DNA from 3 places in the Anoxybacillus sp. FSL W8-0382 genome. Region 2 is predicted to be linked to each of the others. Evidence: predicted binding sites of a transcription regulator. Region 2 holds the regulator's gene; each other region holds the start of a gene.
What was found. The regulator Rex, encoded in region 2, represses fermentation and respiration genes when NADH is low (regulators of the CRP and FNR family bind a similar motif). The targets are predictions, from matches to a motif close to TTGTGAAATATTTCACAA.

Region 1 (5,831 bases), 2.5 Mb from region 2:
AAAGCGCAGCGCTCGGCAACGGCGATTGTATCGGGATCGTTCGATAAACTGCCCATCGGTAAATAAATTTCCCTCCACAAAGCGATGCCATGCGCGTTCGGAAGAGCAGCCAAGTAGCTTTCCCAAAAGATGAATGGCCATGATCACCGCGTCTTCTTGTTTCGCCAAATGACGATTGCGACGTTGAAGATAGAATTGAATTTGTGACAGCTGGGCAGAAACAAAAAAGAAAATGACTGCATATTGTTTTTGAATCTTCGCTTGATCTGTAGTAAAACGAAAGTGCTCTTGCATGAGGATTCTCCTTTCGAATGTTGGATCGGAATGTTGGATCGCACTTTCATTCTACAGGACATCCACAAGCAAGAGCTATTTTTATGCTTACTCGATTTTATCTAGCACCACGGGTCACACATATAAAATACTATACTTGACAGAAGAACAACTTTAAATTCTTCCGTATTTAACTAACTGCTAAACCCCTTTATACGCTTGACGATAAATGTCAGCGAGGTCGCTCACTAACGGCAATTTTGGATTGGCTGTTGTACATTGATCTTCAAACGCTAATTCAGCGAGTTGTTCGACTTTGCTTTCAAACTCTTCTTTTTTCACACCTGTAGCTGCGATGCTTAGCGGCATATCGAGTTCTTTCGCGAGCTTAATGATTGCTTGAACAAGGCTTTCGACACCTTCTTCTGTCGTTTTTGCTGGCAATCCAAGCAGGCGAGCAATTTGAGCATAACGTTGATCAGCTACGAAATGTTCATACTTCGGAAACGCTGTAAACTTCTTCGGTTTTTGCGCGTTGTAACGAATGACATGCGGCATTAAAATTGTGTTCGCACGTCCGTGTGGGATATGGAATTCTGCCCCAAGTTTATGCGCTAAACTATGGTTAATGCCTAAAAATGCGTTCGCAAATGCCATACCAGCGATCGTTGATGCGTTATGCATTTTTTCACGCGCGACTTCATCGTTGCCGTTTTTATATGCGCGCGGCAAGTATTCAAAGACGAGTTGAATCGCTTTTAATGCTAATCCGTCTGTATAGTCGTTCGCCATGTTCGATACGTACGCTTCAATCGCATGTGTTAATACGTCCATACCTGTATCCGCTGTAATATGTTTTGGCATCGTCATGACGAATTGTGGGTCAACGATGGCGACATCTGGTGTTAACTCATAATCAGCGAGCGGATATTTGACGTTATTTTTCTTATCTGTAATGACCGCAAACGATGTCACTTCTGAACCTGTACCAGACGTTGTTGGAATCGCGACAAATTGCGCTTTTTGACCGAGTTTTGGATATTTAAATACGCGTTTACGAATATCTAAAAACTTTTGTTTTAAGCCATTAAAGTCGGTATTTGGATGTTCATAGAACAGCCACATCGCTTTCGCCGCGTCCATCGCCGAACCACCGCCGAGCGCGATGATGACGTCTGGCTGGAACGCATGCATCATGTCGGCACCTTTCATCACTGTTTCAATTGATGGATCTGGTTCAACTTCTGAGAAAATTTCGCAATGCACATAATCTGGACGTTTACGCAAATAGTATAACACTTTATCGACATAGCCGAGCTTCACCATACCTGGGTCTGTAACGATAAAGGCACGTGAGATGTTTGGCATTTTCGCTAAATATTGTGTCGCATGTTTTTCAAAGTAAATTTTTGGCGGAACTTTAAACCATTGCATGTTTACATTCCTTCTCGCTAATTTTTTAATGTTAATTAAATGTGTCGCACCGACGTTTGTCGAAACCGAGTTGCCTCCGAACGTACCGCAACCGAGCGTCAATGACGGAATGTATGCGTTGTAAATATCACCGATCGCCCCTTGTGAAGATGGTGCATTAGAGATGATTCGTCCTGCTTTCATTCGCTTACCGAATTCAAGAATGACGTCTTGATTTTCTGAATGAATGACAGCGGAGTGGCCAAGTCCACCGAACTCAAGCATTTCTTCTGCTCGTTTTAACCCTTCTTCTGTGCTATTCACCTTATAGCACGCCAATACAGGACTTAATTTTTCACGAGAAAGCGGCTCTTGCGGACCGACGCTTTTTAATTCTGCGACAAGAATTTTCGTATCAACTGGAACGTCCACACCGGCCATTTTTGCAATTTCATATGCTGGTTTACCGACAATATTCGGATTGACTGCACACGTATTTTCATTGATAACAAGCTTTTCAACTTTTTTCTTTTCTTCTTCGTTTAAGAAATAGCACTTATTTGCGATCATTTCGTTTTTCACCGCATCATAAATCTCTTTATCAATAATGACCGCTTGTTCAGATGCACAAATCATTCCGTTATCAAACGTTTTTGAAAGAATAAGGTCGTTCACCGCGCGTTTAATATTTGCTGTTTTCTCAATATAGCAAGGCACGTTACCAGGTCCAACCCCTAATGCTGGCTTTCCTGAGCTATATGCCGCTTTCACCATGCCTGCTCCACCTGTCGCAAGAATAAGCGAAACACCAGGGTGATGCATCAATTGTTGCGTCGCTTCGACAGAAGGAGTTTCAATCCATTGAATACAATGTTCTGGCGCACCCGCAGCAATGGCTGCATCGCGCAAAATACGTGCTGCTTCACTGCTACATTTTTGCGCAGATGGGTGGAACGCAAAAATGATTGGATTGCGCGTTTTAATAGAAATGAGCGCTTTAAACATTGTTGTTGAAGTCGGGTTCGTGACTGGGGTTACCCCGGCGATGACGCCTACTGGCTCTGCAATTTCAATGACGCCTTCCTGTTCATTTTCGCGAATAACGCCGACGGTTTTATCATATTTGATGTTATGATAAATGTATTCTGTCGCAAAAATGTTTTTAATAATTTTATCTTCATACACGCCGCGCTTTGTTTCTTCAATGGCTAGTTTCGCTAAATACATATGTTTATCAAGCCCAGCTAACGCCATTTGTTTAACAATATGATCAATCGTTTCTTGATCGTAATCACGAAACGCTTTAAGCGCTTTTTGAGCATTAGCAACGAGCGTATCAATCATTTTTGTAACTTCTTTCTTTTGGTCTAATACTTTTTCCTCCACAGCCATATAAGCCCCTCCCATAATCATTTTTGTGAAAAGATTCACAAATTAGTTGAAAATAAAAATGTGATTGTTTTCACATTTTTATTTTAATGAATTAGGTTTTGTTTGTGTGTGTCAACTTTGTGAAATATTGAGCAAATGTATTTTGTAAGAAAACTGCTTCTTGGAAAAGAAGCAGCTATTCACATACGGGATTGCGTGGAATCTTCGTAAACGAAATATCGTTGTACATACGCGTATTCCGTTTAACGATCACGACGTAGTTAACCGTCCATATATAAGAAGGAATATCTTGATCATCTTCAAACATCATCGCTTCAAATTCATCGCCAATCATCTTTTCGAATAATCCCAATGTATATGTTTCTGCATCTGTCGAAAAGTCTCTCCATTCACATATAAGCATCAGCCGTCACCTCAACTTTTCTGTTGTTACCATCATTGTAACATGATTTTTTATTTTTAGATTGTGAAACATTGAACAAATCATGAATATTACTTATTCGTTATATATGCCTGTCTCGGGTGATTCAGTTGTTCTGGATACTTCAAACGCATTTTCCCTTCCGCTAATAACTTTCCTAAATAATTGTTGCGCAGCCCGTCTGGCGTTCGATCTAATAAATAAGCTAATTCTTTTAACATTAATGGCCGATGGGCACATAGTTGCAAAATGACTTCTTCCATCTTTGCCGGTGCAAGCCTTTTTTTCTTACGCGCAATCTCAGCAATACTCCAGAGCTCTTGATCGATATTCGTTTCTTCTTCATTATTTACGGAGTTGGTTAGATTATTTATAGAGTTTTGGTCGCTATTACAGGAGTTATTTTCGCTAATTACGGAGTTAGGTCCGCTATTTACGCAGTTAGATTCTTTGTTTACGGACTCTAACTCTTTATTTATGGACTCTAACTCACTATTTATGGAGTTTTCGTCGCTATTATAGGAGTTTTCGTCGTTATTTATGGAGTCGGCTAGCTCTAGATTGTCTGACCAATCACATATCATCTCTAGATCATCGTCTTGTTTATGTCTTTCTGGAAAGGACACGATTGGTAATGTTATGACCGTCCGCTCCTGGAAATCGTATTGATCAATGACAGGTTGTTGCAAGCAAATCGTTTCGATCGTTTTCAAACCGACTCCAGCTCGTTTGCAAAAATGAATGTAAATAAACATTTTAAACACATTCGGATTACGCAAATGGCTAACACCGCCGCTAAATGCTTGTTCTAAAGGAATACCGAAAAGCCCGGGATTAGAAAATTGCACATATGAGCGTTGCCGTTCGACAATAATGCCCCCATCACCGTTGTAATCGGCATGAACAATCGCATTAACGAGCGCCTCATGCATAGCTTCTTTTTCAGCTTCTGATCCATCTTTTAGCTCGTTCATTACTTTAAAATAAAAATCGTAAATATTTCCCGACCACGTTCCGTCTTGGGATGTGAAACGATTTGACCAAAGCATATCGTCATCATATTCGCGATATTCTAAAAAATATTGTGGTAAAACTTCTGTAATCATTCGCTCTTCGCTAAACATAAGAAGTCCTGCGAGTGTGAGACCCTCTTTGCTTGTGTTTCGTATTTTTCCCCATGCTCCAATCTTATATAAAAAATCTTTCGTTTCTAAACCGTTCCATGGGTGGTTTGGCTTTACTTTCGCAAACTGCTCGCGATAATGGCGGACAGACTCTAAATGCAGTTCATTCAGTCCGTAATGCTCTAATACGATGTTATCTTGTAAACGAACACTTGCATCTTTATTCACTTTAACTCTCCCTCTTACGTTATGTTGTAAAAACATTTCTATACTCGTCTATTTCCATTTTATCATCTTTACAAATGTTCATCATAAACTTTTCGATTTGGGGAAAATTAAGAAAAACATGGATATGGAGGAACAAACTCATGTCTTTACCAAGGTTGTCTCAATCGTATTGGCTACAAACAACAACAATACCATCCTTTCCGCCTTTGACAAAGCCGATTAAAACGGATGTAGCAATTATTGGTGGAGGAATAACAGGTATTACAACCGCTTATTTGCTCGCTAAACAAGGCGTGCGTGTCGCTGTCATCGAAGCAGACCGGCTATGTAACGGCACAACAGGGCATACGACGGCAAAAATTACTGCCCAGCACGATCTTATTTACCACGAACTTATTTCACATGTCGGGGAAGAGAACGCTCGGAAATATTACGAAGCAAATGAAAAAGCTTTGCACGAGATTATACACATAGTGAAAGAAAACGACATTCGTTGCGACTTGTCGATTGAAGACGCATGCGTGTATACGACAGAAGAAACAAAATTACATGCGCTCGAAGCAGAGTGGAAAGCGTATGAAACGATCGGCATTGACGGAGCATATGTCGACCAACTGTCGCTTCCTTTTTCCGTTCAAGGTGCAATCATGATGCGCAACCAAACGCAATTCCATCCGCTCCATTATTTAAAAACATTAGTGGAACTCGCTGTCAAACATGGGGCATCTTTTTATGAACAAACCGTTGCACAACATATTGAGACATCGACAAGACCGGTTGTACAAACGAAAAATGGAGCAACGATCACTTGTGACACCGTTGTCATTTGTACTCACTTTCCATTTTTTGATCCTTCTTTTTATTTTGCTCGTTTACATGCCGAACGGTCATACGTTATTGCAGTCGAGTCGCATGAACGATTGCAAGGCATGTATTTAAGCGCAAATGAGCCAAAGCGCTCGCTTCGATCTGCCGTGCTG
Region 2 (5,831 bases):
CAGATGCTGAAACTACCGATGTACTGAGTGTATGAGGAACGAGGAAATAAAGAAGACGGGCAGTCGATCAGTATCGCTGGAGCATGGATTCAAGCTGTTGGCTCTATTCTTTGTTTTTTGAGTGAATTAAAAGAAAAAACTACCCCTTTGAAACAGGGGTAGTTTTTGCATTACATCATGCCGCCCATGTCAGGCATGCCAGGTGTGTTTTTGTTTTCTTCTGGCTTGTCAGCAACAACTGCCTCAGTTGTTAAGAACATAGCCGCAACAGATGCTGCGTTTTGAAGCGCAGAACGAGTTACTTTTGTTGGGTCAACGATACCAGCTTCAATCATATCAACCCACTCGCCAGTTGCTGCGTTGAAGCCGATGCCAGGTTTTTCTGTTTTTAAACGTTCAACGATAACAGAACCTTCTAAACCAGCGTTGTGAGCGATTTGACGAACTGGCTCTTCGATCGCACGAAGAACGATTTTCACACCAGTTGCTTCGTCGCCTTCAGCTTCGATCGCTGCAACTTTGTTGTATACGTTCATTAATGCCGTACCACCGCCGGCAACAATACCTTCTTCAACTGCCGCACGTGTTGCGTTTAATGCGTCTTCAATGCGTAATTTGCGCTCTTTCAATTCTGTTTCTGTTGCCGCACCAACTTTGATTACCGCAACGCCACCAGCTAATTTCGCTAAGCGCTCTTGTAATTTTTCACGGTCAAATTCAGAAGTAGTTTCTTCTAATTGAGCACGAATTTGGTTGATGCGTGCTTGAATGTCTTCCGCACGGCCAGCGCCACCAACGATTGTTGTATGTTCTTTTGTCACAACGACTTTCGCTGCACGACCAAGTGAAGCAATTGTTGTTGATTTCAATTCGCGACCTAACTCTTCTGTAATGACTTCACCGCCTGTTAAAATCGCGATATCTTGAAGCATCGCTTTGCGACGGTCACCGAAGCCAGGCGCTTTAACTGCAACAGCTGTGAACGTACCGCGAAGTTTGTTCACAACTAATGTAGCAAGCGCTTCACCTTCTACATCTTCAGCGATGATTAACAATGGTTTGCCTTGTTGAACAACTTGCTCCAATACAGGAAGAAGTTCTTGAATGCTTGAAACTTTTTTATCTGTAATTAAGATGTATGGATTATCTAATACAGCTTCCATTTTATCAGAGTCTGTAATCATGTATGGAGATACATAACCGCGGTCAAATTGCATACCTTCCACAACATCTAATTCTGTTGTGAAACCTTTAGACTCCTCTAATGTAATGACACCGTCTTTACCAACGCGTTCCATTGCTTCTGCGATTAATTGACCAACTTCTTCGTCAGCCGCAGAAATAGCTGCAACTTGAGCAATGGAGTCTTTGCCTTCGATTGGTTTAGAGATCGCTTTTAATTCTTCCACAGCGACCGCAACAGCTTTTTCAATACCTTTGCGAATGCCCATTGGGTTCGCACCAGCTGTTACGTTTTTCAATCCTTCGCGAATCATCGCTTGTGCTAATACAGTTGCTGTTGTTGTACCGTCACCAGCAACGTCGTTTGTTTTGCTTGCTACTTCCGCAACAAGCTTCGCACCCATATTTTCAAACGGATCTTCTAATTCAATCTCTTTCGCAATCGTTACACCGTCATTTGTAATTAATGGAGAACCGAACTTTTTCTCTAATACAACGTTACGACCTTTTGGACCTAATGTTACTTTTACTGCATCAGCTAATTTATCTACACCGCGTAACATCGCACGACGAGCTTCTTCGCTGAATTTAATTTCTTTTGCCATACATCTTACCCCCTTGATGAAATTTTAGTTAAGTATTTTTATGTGCTTTATATGTTATCAGGCGAACGATTAACCAATCACAGCTAAAATGTCACTTTCACGCAAAATTAAGTATTCTTTTCCATCATATTTTACTTCTGTACCCGCATATTTTGAGAAGATGATGCGGTCACCAACGCTTACCTCTGGAGCTACGCGCTCACCATTATCAAGAACGCGACCTGAACCAACTGCCACAACTTTTCCTTCTTGTGGTTTTTCTTTTGCTGTGTCTGGTAAGACAATTCCGCTCGCTGTTTTTTCTTCAGTTTGAATTAATTCAATGACAATACGATCACCTAGTGGCTTCAACACGGCAAACGACCTCCTTAATTAGATTTTCGTTCCGTTATTAGCACTCATTCTTATTGAGTGCTAACACACTTATTATATTAATGAACTTTTTTTAATTTTGCAAGTAGGAAGTTAAAAATTTTTCATTAAATGATTCCCTCTTTAACATTATGTCTTTCCTTTCGAAATTCATACAAAAAATATGATAAAATGAAAAAGTATTCAATTTAGAAAGCAGAGGACGATCATTCGCTCAGCTAAGGAAGCAGACGCTTAGAAAATGCTCGTCTAAAGCTAGACAATTTGCACGAAGGGGTTGAACATGTGAAAAAGCAATATTGGTATGTCATCATTACATACGTCGCTATGCAACTATCGAGTTTAGTCGGCGTTCCTTTACTTGCGCATAGCGGATTTATTAACGCATCAAATAAAGATATAGCCATATCGATCGCTTCTGGTTACTGGGCTGTTATTAGTTTCCCGATTGCTCTTTTTCTCGTTCTTTATTTTATGAAAGAAGATATGAAATACTCATATGATCGCCATCAAGCATCGATTGGCATGTCATTCTTTTGGGCGATTGGGGGGTTTTTGCTCGCTCTTTTCGCCCAAGGCATTGCAGCTAATATTGAGATGCACCTATTTGGTGTCGAAATGGGGTCCGAAAACACGAGACGCATCGTTGAAATGGTCAAATTGACACCAGCTCTTATACTCGTTACATCAGTCGTCGGACCAATTTTAGAGGAAATCATCTTTCGGAAAATTATTTTCGGGACGTTGTATCAAAAATACAATTTTTTCTTATCAGCGCTCGTCAGTTCACTTTTATTTGCTGTTGTTCATTTAGAGTTTGAACATTTGCTCTTGTATGCGACAATGGGGTTTGTGTTCGCCTTCTTATATGTGAAAACAAAACGCATTCTCGTACCTATTGCAGCACACGTGTTGATGAACACGTTTGTCGTTGCCATACAAATATTATTCGCTGAAGAAATCGAGAAGATTATGCGCGAAGCAGAACAAATGCAATTCGTCATTTGGAGGCTGTTTTCATGAAATATGAACCACTATTTTACTTTCTAATGGGCATTTTATTTACTTATTTTGCTGTGGATAGTGCTGATGACGGCATTTGGGACGTAACAACAATGCTGTTCATCCTAATTGCAACATTTGATTTTGGCACAGCTATTCGCTCTTTATTGAAAAAAACCTCCCGCTCATAAACGGGAGGTTTATTCATTTCCGTAATGCTTTAAAAAATAAACGAGTGACTGCAATTCGACCGCTAAATCAATATGATGAACACGAATGTGTTCTGGCACATGCAGGCGAGCAGGTGTAAAGTTTAAAATCCCTTTAATCCCCTGTTGAACAAGTCGGTCAGTAATCGGTTGAGCAACTTGGGCAGGAACAGTTAAAATCGCTACGGCAATTCCCCCGAGTTTCTCCTCCAATTCATCTAAATGATAAACCGGAACCCCTCCGACTTCTGTTCCGACTTTATCTGGATCTACATCGAACGCCATCACAATTTTCGTATTATTGTTTTTGCTGAAATTGTAGTTTAAAAATGCAGTCCCTAAATTTCCAACCCCAAATAACGCCACTTCTGTCGTCTCATCTTGGTCTAACGTTTTACGAAAAAATGACAGCAAATAATTGACATTATATCCGTATCCTTTTTTTCCAAGCGCACCAAAGTATGAAAAATCTCGGCGAATCGTTGCTGAATCGACTTTTACAGCTTCGCTTAACTCCGCTGAAGATACACGTTGCTTGCCTGATGCATGCAAGTTTTTCAAAAAACGATAGTACAACGGTAGTCGCTTTGCGGTCGCCTGCGGAATTTTTGGCTGTTCATTATTCACGAGTCAATCCCCCACATTTCCTTTCACAAATAGTTAGCGCTTTCATTTTTCTCTCCTATACGTCTAAAAAATTCTTCCCACTTCTAAACTATACACTATTTTTTTCATTCTGTCTTTCCTTTGTACCCTTTATTATTATTTTTGTCAAATTTGTTATTCGTACACTAGTGTTGCCGAATATCAAGAAAGTACGTTACACTATCAAAAGAAGATTGAGGTGAGAAAGAATGATCATTTTACAAGTAAATCAACTATCCAAATCATATGGAGCAGAACAAGTTTTATCAGACATTAAGCTTGAAATACAAGAAAAAGACCGTATTGCGTTAGTTGGAAGAAATGGCGCGGGAAAATCGACATTATTAAAAATCATTGCCGGACAGTTGTCATACGACACAGGCGAAATCATTAAACCGAAACACGTAACGATCGGTTATTTAGATCAATATACAGGGTTGCAAGCGCATCGTTCCATTTGGGAAGAAATGCTCGATGTGTTTGCCCCGCTACAACAAATGGAAAAACAATTACGCGAACTAGAACAACAAATGAGTTTACATGATGCTGACTATGAGCGCCTACTTGAGCAATATGATCGTTTACAAACAGAATTCAAAGAAAAAGGCGGCTATCAATATGAAGCAGATATTCGTTCGGTTCTCCATGGTCTCCGCTTCTCACAGTACGATTATACGACAAAAGTATCTACATTGAGCGGTGGACAGCGGACGAGGCTAGCGCTTGGTAAACTGCTCCTTACAAGGCCCGATTTGCTCATTTTAGATGAACCGACAAACCATTTAGATATGGAAACGTTGCAATGGCTTGAACAATATTTAAAAAATTACGATGGAGCCATTCTTATCGTCTCCCACGATCGCTATTTTCTTGACCAAATCGTGACACAAGTGTATGAACTATCACGCACAAAAATAAAAAAATATGTCGGAAACTATACAAGCTACTTACAACAACGTGCTGAACAATTTGAACAACAACTAAAATTGTATGAAAAACAACAAGAGGAAATTACAAAATTAAAAGATTTTATTCAACGCAACATCGCTCGTGCATCAACAACGAAGCGAGCACAAAGCCGTAGAAAACAATTAGAAAAAATGAATATCATCGACAAGCCACTCGGTGATGAAAAATCGGCATCGTTTCGTTTCGAAATCGAACGCCCAAGCGGAAATGATGTGCTAACAGCTAACGATTTAGCGATCGGTTACGATCACATCATTGCAAAAAATCTTTCGTTTCGCATCACTCGCGGTGATAGTATCGCATTAATTGGACCAAATGGAATTGGAAAATCAACTCTTTTAAAAACGATCATCAAACAACTCCATCCGAAACAAGGAGAAATACGCTACGGAACAAACGTACAAATTGGCTATTATGATCAAGAACAAGCACAATTAACATCAAACAAACGAGTGATCGACGAACTGTGGGACGAAGATCGATTAAGAACAGAGAAAGAAATTCGGACCATTCTCGGCAACTTTTTATTTTCTGGTGACGACGTATTGAAGCCTGTTCAGACGTTAAGCGGTGGAGAAAAAGCGCGACTCGCTCTCGCTAAACTCATGATGAAGAAAGCAAACGTATTAGTTTTAGATGAACCGACAAACCATTTGGATTTAGATAGCAAAGAAGTGCTAGAACAAGCGCTCATAGAATACCCAGGAACAATTATATTCGTTTCACACGATCGTTATTTTATTAACAAAATTGCAACAAAAATATATGAGTTATCCACAGACGGTCTTGTTGAGTATTTAGGGGACTATGATTATTACGTAGCAAAAAAAGCAGAGCTGCTTGAGCT
Region 3 (5,831 bases), 1.4 Mb from region 2:
CACGAAAACGATTGCTGCGCTTCGCCATCAATATGAGCGCTATGAAGTTGTTCAACAAATGATTGATACGTATGGAGAAAAAAAGTTTTGGGAAGATTATTCCCACTATAGTAAACTCCGTTTGCTGGTGAGCGATGTTTACAACGATTTGGCAGGTGCAGTGAGAAAAGCGAACCCAACCGTCAACGACAACGAGATTCGCTATTTAGCGCAAAAACAATATAACGAGTTGTTTATTTCTCAAATCAATTCATTGCAAATCGATTTGTATATTCAGGGGCAAACAGAAGGTCGTTTGCCCCATTAATTTGATAAAAAGCCCAATTGCCGTAGTGCGGCTTCGCTCATTCGCTCTGGTGTCCATGGCGGATTCCACGTAATTTGTACATCGACATCTTTTACCCCCTCCATGTGTGCAAGCGCTCGTTTGACACCACCAACAATGGAATCGTGAAGCGGGCAGCCTGGGGTAGTAAGTGTCATCACTATTGTCACAACTCCGTCATCAATTCGCAAATCATAAATTAACCCTAAATCCACGACATTAATTCCTAGTTCTGGATCATATACGGTGCGCAGTTGCTCCATGACCATTTCTTTTAATTCCATTTGTTTTTCCTCCCTTATTTTCGTAATACGGCGATGATTGTTCCTGCAAACAAAAGAGAAAATGCAACCATTCCACCTTGCGCAACATAAAATAACGGCAAGCTAGAAACAATAAGCGCTAGGATGACACCGATAAAGCTAACGAGAAATAGCCCGCAGGTAAAAACAGTACATTTTTCATTTATCATTTGCTTTAACGTCGGTACGTTTTCTTTGCCGATTTTTTGGCTATAGCGGTGCGTCCACCATAAAAACGGCACGATTTTATATAAATAACCGACAATGCTTAAAATAATCCATCCGAAAAGATACCCGTATATAATCACGCCAAAACCGGCCGTATTTCCTATGATTGCGAACAGAAAAGCGAATCCATGTAGGCAAAGCGCGATAGCGATTGCGAAAAGCGCAAATAAAAACGGACGATCTAATTTTTTCTTGACCCGCTTTCGCAAAATCGTTACGATATGGTAGCTAAATAGCGCAAACCCAAGCAACAAAAGTCCTGTTCCACTAGCGAAAAGAGCAGAACTGTTCATGAAAAAGCTGAAAAAGGTAACGGCGAGTCCGCTGACGTAAAAGGTGTACACATAGCGGGCAAGCGTCATCGAAAATCCGTGCGCCAACGAAAACATCGGCACCATTTTGTAAGAAAAGCCGATAATAAGCAACGTAAACCATCCGGCAATTCCTAATAATAGATGTGTTTTTAGCATGAATACATGATCTGCTATTTTGCTGCCGCTAAAAAAATGAAACGAAAGCGCTATTCCTAAAGAAACCGTCAATAGCAAGCAAAAAAGCGCTGTACTGACAAATAACGTCATGATATTTTTTGCCGGCTGTTTTTTTAGCGTCATCGCCATTTGGATGAAAAAAAGAACAAACCCGAGCATAAGCAACAAGCCAGCGAAAAACACGAACTCCATTTTCCAAAGGAAACTAATCGAAAGCAGAAAAATGCCAAGTGCGGTGATAAAAAATTGCACAAATCCTAATGTTTCGTTCCATATCGGCGTTAAAAAGGCAACTGGAACGAGTTGATACATCGCGCCCATCGCGACCATTAACGCCCAACCGAGCACTGCTAGATGCATCGCTGCCCATACGCTAGGGATACGGAACGCCCCTTGAACGAGCGATGTGCCGGAAAAAAGCAACATCGCTTCAGAAGCGATGAACGCAGCGACGCCAAATAAAATAAAAGAAAACGGCAAGCGAATATTTGTTTCATACGTTTGTTGTGTCGAAGGAAACATCGTCGTCATCCCTTTGTAATCGTAATTTCAAAGCTCCCATCCTCGCGCTCTTTCGTTTCATAAAGGTAGCCAAGTTCATCAAGCTGTTCGTATAAAAACATCGGGCGGCGGTCATTAATAATCGTTAATGTCTCTCCTTTAGGAAGCGTTTCTAATGCCGCAAGCGTCCGTATCATCGGTTGCGGTGGTTCTAATCCACGATTATCTAAGATCATCGTTCTCACCCCTGCTTGACAAACGTCACTTTCCAATGTTTTTTGTCGAGTTGTTCCGCTTCATACGTAAATCCTTTCGCTTTCATTACCGCAAAAAGTGGGACGGGCTTAAACGGTGCATGTAAAATAAACGTATCACCCACTTCGAGCGGTTGAACAGCGTTCATAATTTTTTGGAACGGCTCCAACTTTTTTTGCAAATCATCACGAACATCCAACTCCACGATTTTTCCCATCGTTCTCCCCCTTTCATGATCTCTTCACTTTCTATGATAGTGATTTTCACTCGTGGGTATTGTGATTTCTGTCACATATTATAAAAAAATCTCCTTTTCCAATTTTTCTGCATCAATTAAGTAATAGCCATTGTCATCAATATCGATCAGTCCTTTTCGCTTCAATTGGCTGAGCGTACGACTAATCGTTTCGCGCGATGTGCCAATCATATTGGCGAGTTCGCGGTTTGTAAAATGCGTCGTTAAGCGATGGAATCGTCCTTGCGAGACTGCGTTTGTTTTTGTCAGTCGCAATAAAAGCAAAATAATTTGTTCATACGTATTATGGAGAATTTGTTCTTCTAGGCGGTTTTGTAGGTCGATAATTTTTTCTCCCATCACGCGAAATAGTTTCATGCACAATTCTGGGTAACAAATAAGCGTTTGTTCAAATTCGGCGATTGGAATGGCAATGAGCGTTGCTTCTTCCATCACTTCCGCATGGGCTGGGTAGCTTCCACGACGGAAAAAGCCAGCGTGCGGGAACATTTCTCCTGTTTGCAAAATCGACACAATTTGTTCTTTGCCGTTAATATCCGTTTTGTAAATCTTTACTGTTCCTGATTGAATAAAAAAGACACGTTCAAGCGGCTCTCCTTGCATAAAGACGAACGTTCGCGGTTTATAAACACGCACTTGAGAAATTTTCACGATTGAGTCAAGTTCTTGATCGGATAATTCCCGAAAAAGCGCGACATTTTTCAACCTTGTTTTAATCCAATCATGCGTCATATTATCCACTCCTTATGGAATTTCTAAGCAAAATTTTACGTTGTTTTCTATTGAGAAGCTGTGACATAAATCATAACTTTTCGTGAACGTGTGACGAAAATCATAGGGAACGTTTGCGACATCTCACATAACGGAACATTTTTCAGCGCTACAACGAGAACGAAAGAACGAAAAGGAAGGTGGAGGGATATGGAAATAAACCGGAACGTTCGCGCATCGGTCGCTCGTTCAACGCAAAACAGCTTTTTAAAGTCTGTCTTTTTGTAGAATGTTTTCGGACGTTGTTTTTCCAATTGATATGGTATACTTGTTCGTAATACCGTTTTTGTTGTGTGGGCGATGTCACAGAGCGATGAACGGTTGTTTCCTATAGTGAAAATAGAACGATGCGTAAAATAATGATGGATAAAGAATTTATGCTTGGTCGGCTTTATTTCCTCAGTGACGGAATCTTTTTGCCAAAGCTGTACACGAGCGCGCATTTCTGCTAATGGGACGCTTTATACGTGCTTGTTCGCTACGGAAGGGGTATCATTGAAACAACTGTTGCGCCAAGGAGCAGATCGAACAGCGCTGAAACAGCTTATTGTTGATACGTGGAACAAGCGAACCGATCGTTATTCGGATGAGCGAACGGAGCAAACCGCGAAAATGCGCAAGAAAATCGAAATGTCCTATATTGGTGGATAAAAAATGGGATCGCTTTTATCAAGCGATCCTGTTTTACTGATTATTTCGCATTAGCAAGAATGCGTGGAAAGAGAATATTATTCTCAAGATGAATATGAGTGAATAGATCTTCCTCTAGCGCTTCAAGCCGATTGTAAACTAGTCGATACGTTCCGCATGCATCAAAAGGTGGTGTAAAATCGTTCGTGATTTTGCGAATTTCTTTAATAATATCTCCTGCCGTATCGTGTTCGGTAACAAGTTCTTCAATAACTTCTCTCATCGCTTGTTCATTTTCTTTTGTCGGATATTGTTCGAATTGGATGATTAATGGAAATGCTTTTGTTTCTTCTTTCATTAAATGTTGCTCTAGATCGGCTTTTAAATCGTTGAACAGTTTATGCACTTGCACTAAATGCGGCTGTTCTGGTCCGTGCACGCGCAATACTTTTGTCACGTACGGGCTGAGCTGTGGCAATTCCTCCATTAAAAAACGGTGGTGTTTTTGGATAATATGATCGATTAATTCTGTATAGGAAGCCTCCATCCAGTTTTTTTCTACCTTTTCGAGCGATTTTTCATACAGTGATTGTAGCTCGCTTAAAATTGTTTCTATATCTAATTGTTTTTCAGCGAGCACTTCAGATAAGGAACGATTTCCACCACAACAAAAATCAATTTTATATGCTTTAAACAAATCGCCCGCTTTTGGGAACATCGCCACAATTTCACCGACCGTCGATTGTGCATTGAATATATTTTCCATAATTTTCTCCTCCGAAATGTATTGATATTTACAATGTAATCATATCTTCTTTTTTGTCTGTTTGTTGTGATGCTCATCACATGATTCTTGTGATTTTGGAAAAAACTTTGACAAATAAACTGTTCATATTGAAAGTATAATAGTTTATGAATAAATTTCCATATACCTTCTCGGGCTTTGAGCGCCATATGATCCGGGTGTTTTCCATAAATTAGATAATGATAGATTGCTAAATCCCTGCTAGTCTTATAAGCGAGCAACGGACTAGGAGGGATAACATGAGGAGATTATTAGCACTTGCTTCTATGTTTGTAGTTGCTTTTTGTTTTTCAACAAATGAAGTAGCTGCACAAACGACAGTTCATTATGTAAAGCCAGGTGAAACGTTTTGGACGATTGCAAAAAGTTACAATGTTTCATTGCTAGAGCTTCAACGAATCAATCATAAACAAACGGATGTTTTATTCGTTGGGGAAACGTTGCGTATCCCACAGCCGATCTCTCAAGCTGATAAAGACTTATTAGCTCGTCTCGTTCATGCAGAAGCAAAAGGGGAACCATATGCAGGAAAAGTAGCGGTGGCAACTGTCGTTTTGAACCGTGTCGATCATCCAAATTTCCCAAATACGATTCGTCAAGTCATTTATGATCGTTCAGGAGGATATTATGCGTTTACTCCTGTACAAAATGGCGAGATTAACAAACCAGCAGATCGTGAAGCATATCGAGCGGTTGAAGAAGCCATTGCTTTTCGCGGTTTAGGAAGCGGATCATTATATTTTTACAATCCAAAAACGGCGAAAAGCGAATGGATCCGCTCGCGCCAAGTGACAGTTGTGATTGGAAACCATGTATTTGCGAAATAGTTTTTTTCTATGTAGTTGGAGAGCGCTGAAAAAGTTCACGAGAACTGTGAACTTTTTCAGCCTTTTTTATTTCTGGTGATTTAAGTCTATATCTTGAGATTGAAGAGGATCTGCTTTTTCACGTTTTAGATTATGACAGTGATTCAAACTCCTGTACGTGTGGGACCCCATGTAACGTGCAAAACGTAGCTGGTGGAGTTTTTTACTTTCCGAAAAACTTCGTTCAATGGGGAAAGGCCGAATAAGTTCAAAGACTTTCCTATTTCCTCAAAGACCTCTCGATGAATCGAAACTTGTAATACTTGATTGTTTTTTTCTTCCGCTGCAGGGCAACTAAATTCGTAACTTTTTTAATTCCGACTCATAGTACATACTCGACATTATTCGACTAATGTGGGAAATATCGTGCCCGAAAAGGTGAACATAAAGCGGAGTACATA

Region 1: a site for Rex is predicted at 3,102-3,119, ahead of adhE (bifunctional acetaldehyde-CoA/alcohol dehydrogenase). Genes of this name have one in related genera too.
Region 3: a site for Rex is predicted at 4,590-4,607, ahead of ric (iron-sulfur cluster repair di-iron protein). Genes of this name have one in related genera too.

The regions. Positions count from the first base shown of each region.
Region 1 is NZ_JBBOPX010000001.1:2,729,616-2,735,446, forward strand. It holds partial or broken gene NSS60_RS14445 (IS982 family transposase) at 1-294, opposite strand, end outside; gene adhE (bifunctional acetaldehyde-CoA/alcohol dehydrogenase) at 475-3,078, opposite strand; gene NSS60_RS14455 (hypothetical protein) at 3,254-3,481, opposite strand; gene NSS60_RS14460 (transcriptional regulator) at 3,571-4,851, opposite strand; gene NSS60_RS14465 (FAD-dependent oxidoreductase) at 4,992-5,831, shown strand, end outside.
Region 2 is NZ_JBBOPX010000001.1:211,869-217,699, reverse strand. It holds gene groL (chaperonin GroEL) at 171-1,787, opposite strand; gene groES (co-chaperone GroES) at 1,857-2,141, opposite strand; gene NSS60_RS01260 (CPBP family intramembrane glutamic endopeptidase) at 2,445-3,182, shown strand; gene NSS60_RS01255 (YdiK family protein) at 3,179-3,352, shown strand; gene NSS60_RS01250 (redox-sensing transcriptional repressor Rex) at 3,362-3,997, opposite strand; gene NSS60_RS01245 (ABC-F family ATP-binding cassette domain-containing protein) at 4,225-5,831, shown strand, end outside.
Region 3 is NZ_JBBOPX010000001.1:1,623,341-1,629,171, reverse strand. It holds gene NSS60_RS08635 (FixH family protein) at 1-307, shown strand, start outside; gene NSS60_RS08630 (metal-sulfur cluster assembly factor) at 304-609, opposite strand; gene NSS60_RS08625 (hypothetical protein) at 624-1,877, opposite strand; gene NSS60_RS08620 (DUF2249 domain-containing protein) at 1,874-2,083, opposite strand; gene NSS60_RS08615 (DUF2249 domain-containing protein) at 2,089-2,319, opposite strand; gene NSS60_RS08610 (Crp/Fnr family transcriptional regulator) at 2,398-3,090, opposite strand; partial or broken gene NSS60_RS08605 (GTP 3',8-cyclase MoaA) at 3,514-3,780, shown strand; gene ric (iron-sulfur cluster repair di-iron protein) at 3,821-4,525, opposite strand; gene NSS60_RS08595 (cell wall hydrolase) at 4,804-5,391, shown strand.